Regions from separate parts of the Latilactobacillus parasakei genome, predicted to be linked through region 1. Evidence: predicted binding sites of a transcription regulator. Region 1 holds the regulator's gene; the other holds the start of a gene.

Region 1 (3,360 bases):
AATGGAGGTTTAGCTCAGTTGGGAGAGCGTCTGCCTTACAAGCAGAGGGTCACAGGTTCGAGCCCTGTAACCTCCATTGAGTCGTTAGCTCAGTTGGTAGAGCATCTGACTTTTAATCAGAGGGTCGACAGTTCGAGCCTGTCACGACTCATCGGCCAAGTTACACGCCAAAATGCGGGTGTGGCGGAATTGGCAGACGCGCTAGATTTAGGTTCTAGTGTCTATATAGACGTGGGGGTTCAAGTCCCTTCACCCGCATTCAATTGAATATTCAATGAAAGTTATCTTATTATGCCGACTTAGCTCAGTTGGTAGAGCATCTGATTTGTAATCAGAGGGTCGGGCGTTCGAATCGTCTAGTCGGCATTAAGATGCGGAAGTAGTTCAGTGGTAGAACATCACCTTGCCATGGTGGGGGTCGCGGGTTCGAATCCCGTCTTCCGCTTTCATTATGATTAAGCCGGGGTGGCGGAACTGGCAGACGCACGGGACTTAAAATCCCGCGGTAGGTGACTACCGTACCGGTTCGATTCCGGTCCTCGGCATCATAATGAAAAATGCACCCATAGCGCAACTGGATAGAGTGTCTGACTACGAATCAGAAGGTTGTAGGTTCGACTCCTACTGGGTGCATATAACGGGAAATAGCTCAGCTTGGTAGAGCACCTGGTTTGGGACCAGGGGGTCGCAGGTTCGAATCCTGTTTTCCCGACTGGATACAAAAAGTTAATAAAAAATGCGGAAGTAGTTCAGTGGTAGAACATCACCTTGCCATGGTGGGGGTCGCGGGTTCGAATCCCGTCTTCCGCTTTTTTTGTACCCGTAAATAATTAAATAACTCTCCGGGAAGTAGCTCAGTTTGGTAGAGCACTACGTTCGGGGCGTAGGGGCCGCAAGTTCAAATCTTGTTTTCCCGACTCTCAAAGACTTGTTGTCGAACAAGTCTTTTTTTGTGCAGTTCTTCAAACTTTCCTTTTGAACGAATAATCGTTATAATAATAGTCAACGTTAGTCAAAGTTAAATTTTTAGACTGAATTATAAGCGCTGAAGAATGAAAAAAAGGGATTGATCTATTTGCAAAGTCAGAATATCTCGGATATTATTGAAGCCTATTTGAAAAAAATATTGGCTGACAGCGAGCAGATTGAAATTCGACGCTCCGAAATTGCCAAATTATTTAACTGTGTCCCGTCGCAAATCAACTATGTGATTAATACCCGGTTTACAGAACAACGAGGGTATGTCGTCAATAGTAAGCGTGGCGGGGGCGGCTACATTCGCATCGTTAAGGTTCAATTCTTAGATGATCGCGACTTTTTAGAAGCGTTGATTGGTAGTGTTGAGGATCGAATCTCGCAAGCCGATACATTAGCTATTATCCAAAAACTCTATGATGAGCATATTTTATCGCAAAAAGAGGGGAATTTGGTATTAGCAATGCTAAATGCGCAGACATTAGCCGTCAATGATAAGCAGTTAGAAGAGCAATTACGCGCACGAATGCTAATTGCTGTCTTAGAAAGATTACGTTACGAAATTAAGTAAAGAGTGGGGGATTATCCATGAATAATCTATTTACACCAAGTGCCAAAAACGTTTTAATGTTAGCGCAAGAACAAGCTAAGAAGTTTAATCATCATGCATTAGGGACGGAACATCTGTTATTAGCGCTCGTCCTCGAAAGCGAAGGGATTGCTGGGAACGCACTACGTGAACTCGGTGTGACACCCACTGATGTCTTAGAAGAAATTGAACGCTTAACCGGTTATGGCGATTCAATCGTTGCCATGGGTGTGGGCGGCTATTTGCCATACTCACCTAAAGCTAAACAAGTGCTAGATTTAGCGCGCGTTGAATCACAACAAGCTAACTCAGTCAAAATTGGGACGGCACACCTATTATTAGCGTTATTACGCGATGATGACATTATTGCGGCCCGTATTCTATTAAACTTAGGCCTCAGTTTAGCTAAAACACGTCAATTATTACTCCAAAAGATGGGGATTGATGCAGCGACTGCTAAGAAGCGTGCTAAAGCCAGTGCAAAAAAGGTTGATCAAGAAGGCACGCCTACCTTGAATCAATTAGCACGTGATTTAACGCAAATGGCCCGTGAAAATCAAATTGATCCAGTCGTTGGTCGTGATTCAGAAGTTAAACGTCTCGTGCAAATCTTAGCGCGTCGTTCTAAGAATAATCCAGTTTTAGTTGGCGAACCCGGTGTCGGTAAAACAGCGATTGCTGAAGGCTTTGCCCAACGGATTATCAACGGCGATGTGCCAAGCGATATGCAACAAAAACGGTTAATGATGCTTGATATGGGCTCATTAGTTGCTGGCACTAAGTATCGTGGGGAATTTGAAGATCGTCTCAAGAAGATTATTGAAGAAATCCATGAAGATGGCCAAGTAATCCTTTTTATCGATGAATTGCATACCTTAATCGGTGCTGGTGGGGCAGAAGGCGCAATTGACGCCTCAAACATCTTGAAACCAGCCCTTGCCCGTGGTGAATTGCAATTAATCGGTGCAACAACCCTTGATGAATACCAAAAATACATCGAAAAAGATGCGGCTTTAGAACGTCGTTTCGCGACCGTGACGGTTGATGAACCAACACCAGAGGATGCGGAACAAATCTTACGTGGGTTAAGACCACGTTACGAAGAACATCATGGCATCACAATCTCTGATGAAGCATTACACGAAGCCGTTGTTTTAGCAAACCGGTATATCACCAACCGCTTCTTACCTGATAAGGCAATTGATTTGATGGATGAAGCGGCTGCGAAGGTTCGCTTAGATGCGGTTAACCAAAAATCACCAATCGACCGCTTAGAAACTGAACTACAAGCATTAGCTAAGGAAAAAGAAGCAGCAGTCGGTGCGCAAGATTTCGAAAAAGCTGCTGCCATTCACGAAAAAGAAATTATCGCTAAGGCTAAAATGGCTAAGCGCCAAGCAGCCGAACAAGAAAATGGTATCCGGACAGATATTCAAGTCCAACCAGAAGATATCGCACAAGTCGTTGCCCAATGGACAGGTGTCCCAGTGACGCAATTGCAACGTAAAGAAAGCGAACGCTTGTTGCAACTCGAAAAAGTCTTACACGAACGGGTTGTTGGCCAAGAAGAAGCGATTTCAGCTGTCGCCCGTGCAATTCGTCGGGCCCGCAGTGGCTTGAAAGATCCCAAGCGGCCAATCGGTTCATTTATGTTCTTAGGCCCTACTGGGGTTGGGAAGACTGAGTTGGCTAAAGCATTGGCAGAAGCGATGTTTGGGTCTGAAGATAACTTGATCCGGGTTGATATGTCAGAATACATGGAACGTTACAGTACGAGTCGTTTAGTCGGGGCAGCA
Region 2 (3,360 bases), 820 kb from region 1:
GTCATCACAGGGGGCTCGTCAGGTTTAGGCCGGGCGATTGCCTATGAAGCAGCTAGCAAAGGTGCCATTGTCGTCGTTTTAGCACGGCGTCAAGCGGCCTTAGAGGCAGTTCGTGACGAATGTCAACGGCTCTCTGGTCAAGCAGCTTATGCTTACCAATTAGATGTCAGTGACCCAGAAGCGATTGAAGCGGTTGTTGCACAATTAACAGCAGAAGTGGGGACGCCGGATGTTTTAGTGAATGCTGCTGGCTTTGGTCACTTTGAAGAAGCACTCGCCACACCAATGCCTTTGGTGGAACAGATGTTTAGAGTGAATGTCTTGGGGTTGATGTATTTGACGCGGGCCATTGGCTCACAGATGATTGAAAAACAACGTGGGCACATCATTAACATTGCCTCAATGGCTGGTAAGATGGCGACACCTAAATCAGCAATCTATTCAGCGACTAAGTTTGCCGTTGTAGGCTACTCGAATGGATTACGGCTTGAATTGAAACCCTTTGGGGTTCAAGTGACGACCGTTAATCCAGGGCCGATTGATACCGCCTTTTTTGATATTGCTGATCAAACTGGTAACTATCTTAAATCGGTTAACTGGATCGTGCTTGATCCAGATCAACTCGCACACAAAATTGTGGGGGCTATTGGGCATCCTAAGCGCGAAATTAACGCACCGTGGTTGATGTCACTAGGCGCTCAATTCTATCAATTGGCACCCCATATTGGTGACTACGTCGCTGGTAATTTGTTTAACAAGAAATAGGAGGTTGTATGATGAAAAAGCAAGGTCGTTTAATTACAATTTTAATTCTCGCACTAATCGTGGTGGTTTTTGCCGTTTTGAATGTTGATCCAGTTGCCATTAATTTTGGCTTTACAACGGTTGATTGGCCCTTGATCATTGTGATCGTTGTGTCGCTTTTAATCGGTGCGATTATCACATTCTTAGCCGCAACTGGGAGTTCATTGAGCCAACGTAAGGCGCAAAAGCAATGGACTAAAGAAAAAGCGGACCTAGAACAAGATCAAGAAGCAAAAATTAAAGCCGCGGTTGAAGCAGAACAAGCTAAACAAAAGCAGGTCTATGATAAACTATTGGCTGATAAAGAAGCTGAATTACATGAAATGAATGCTAAAATGAAGCAATTAATGCAGTCCAAAGAAGTTTAATTTAAATAAGAGGTATCGACCGAATTTATTTTGGTTGGTACCTCTTTTTTTATTAGACTTAAGTCCTATTTTTGAGCATTAACCTTGAATGTTTGACCTATTTTGACTATTATAGAATTAGTCAATCATTATTGACATTTAATTCAAAAAATAAACTTAAAAAGGAATGACGTTTATGAATCCAGAACAAATGACACAAGCTGTTCAAGATGCAATTGCAGAAGCACAGAATATTGCAAAAACGCGTCATCAAACAGAAATCGATGTCCCACATTTATTTAAGTATTTAATTCAACCTCAACAATTGGGGCGGCAAATCTATCAGGAAGCGGGAATTGATTTAACCACACTTGAAAGTGAAATTGATCGCGAAATTGATACGATTCCAACAGTTGAAGGTCAAACAAACTATGGTCAAAATATTTCACAAAATCTCTATCAAGTTTTAAATGCGGCTCAAACTTACATGCAAGAATTTCAAGATGAATTCTTATCAACTGAAACGGTTATCCTAGGGTTGATGAAGTTAAAGTACAACCCGCTAGTACAATTCTTACAAAAAAATAACGTGACGACTAAACAATTAAAAGACATTATTACCAAATTAAGAGGAGGCGAGCGTGTGACATCTAAAAACCAAGAAGATAACTACCAAGCGCTTGAAAAGTATGGCACAGACTTAGTGAAGGCTGTTCGTGAAGGCAAAATGGATCCCGTGATTGGTCGGGACGAAGAAATTAGAAACGTCATTCGAATTCTTTCTAGAAAGACCAAGAATAACCCAGTTTTAATCGGCGAACCCGGTGTTGGTAAAACAGCGATAGTTGAAGGGTTAGCCCAACGTATCGTTAGAAAAGACGTGCCTGATAACTTAAAGGATAAAACCATCGTCTCACTTGATATGGGGAGCCTAATTGCAGGTGCCAAATATCGTGGTGAGTTTGAAGAACGACTCAAGGCGGTCTTAAAAGAAGTTAAGAAGAGCGAAGGGCGGATTTTAGTTTTCATCGACGAAATTCACACAATCGTTGGTGCTGGGAAGACTGAAGGCAGCATGGATGCCGGCAATCTTTTGAAACCGATGTTAGCTCGTGGCGAGTTACACATGATTGGTGCGACAACGCTTGATGAATACCGTCAAAATATTGAAAAAGACAAAGCGCTCGAAAGACGTTTCCAAAAAGTGTTAATTCAAGAACCAACTGTTGAAGATACAATTAGTATTTTGCGGGGGTTAAAGGAACGTTTCGAAATTTTCCACGGTGTTCGTATTCACGATAATGCCTTAGTAGCCGCTGCAACGTTATCTAACCGCTACATCACAGATCGCTTTTTACCTGATAAGGCAATCGATTTAGTCGATGAAGCGAGTGCTAATATCAACGTTGAAATGAATTCGCAACCCACTGAGCTCGATCAAGCGACGCGGCAATTAATGCAATTGGAAATTGAAGAAGCGGCATTGAAGAATGAAACGGATGCGGCTTCACAAAAACGGTTAGCCGAAACGCAAAAACAATTAGCTGATTTACGGGAAACGACGAATAGCTTGAAGATGCGTTGGGAAACCGAAAAGGCTGATCTGAACAAGATTAACGACAAAAAGGAAGAATTAGACCAAGCAAAACGGCAATTAGAAGATGCCCAAAGTAACTACGATTTGGAAACAGCTGCTAAATTGCAACACGCCACCATTCCACAATTGGAACAAGATCTTTCTGACCTTGAAAAGGCTGAAAAGCCAGAGGATTGGATGGTTCAAGAATCAGTTACCGAAAATGAAATTGCGACAGTTGTTAGTTCGCAAACCGGGATTCCAGTCGCTAAATTAGTAGCAGGTGACCGGCAAAAACTGTTACAATTAGCCGATCATTTATATGAACGGGTAATCGGTCAAGACCAAGCTGTTGATGCGGTCACAGATGCCGTTTTAAGAGCGCGTGCTGGCTTGCAAGACCCTAATAGACCTTTGGGCTCATTCTTGTTCTTAGGCCCTACTGGGGTTGGTAAAACGGAATTAGCTAAGGCTTTAGCGGAAGACCTCTTCGATTCTGAACGACACATGGTCCGAATCGATATGAGTGAATATATGGAGAAATACTCGGTATCACGACTTGTTGGGGCGGCACCTGGTTATGTCGGTTATGAAGAAGGCGGTCAATTAACGGAAGCTGTTCGTCGTAATCCC

The links. Region 1 encodes CtsR, which represses protease genes until heat stress. Its sites were predicted from a motif close to TTGGTCAAAAAAGGTCAAANA; they were not measured.
Region 2: clpB (ATP-dependent chaperone ClpB) is a predicted target of CtsR. The motif match lies at 1,262-1,282, and genes of this name have one in related genera.

Annotation. Positions count from the first base shown of each region.
Region 1 is NZ_CP186861.1:1,684,668-1,688,027, forward strand. It holds tRNA gene ACPBEH_RS08370 (tRNA-Val) at 4-76, shown strand; tRNA gene ACPBEH_RS08375 (tRNA-Lys) at 79-151, shown strand; tRNA gene ACPBEH_RS08380 (tRNA-Leu) at 175-258, shown strand; tRNA gene ACPBEH_RS08385 (tRNA-Thr) at 294-366, shown strand; tRNA gene ACPBEH_RS08390 (tRNA-Gly) at 374-445, shown strand; tRNA gene ACPBEH_RS08395 (tRNA-Leu) at 460-545, shown strand; tRNA gene ACPBEH_RS08400 (tRNA-Arg) at 560-633, shown strand; tRNA gene ACPBEH_RS08405 (tRNA-Pro) at 639-712, shown strand; tRNA gene ACPBEH_RS08410 (tRNA-Gly) at 739-810, shown strand; tRNA gene ACPBEH_RS08415 (tRNA-Pro) at 844-917, shown strand; gene ACPBEH_RS08420 (CtsR family transcriptional regulator) at 1,076-1,546, shown strand; gene ACPBEH_RS08425 (ATP-dependent Clp protease ATP-binding subunit) at 1,564-3,360, shown strand, end outside.
Region 2 is NZ_CP186861.1:239,877-243,236, forward strand. It holds gene ACPBEH_RS01220 (SDR family NAD(P)-dependent oxidoreductase) at 1-765, shown strand, start outside; gene ACPBEH_RS01225 (LapA family protein) at 774-1,172, shown strand; gene clpB (ATP-dependent chaperone ClpB) at 1,348-3,360, shown strand, end outside.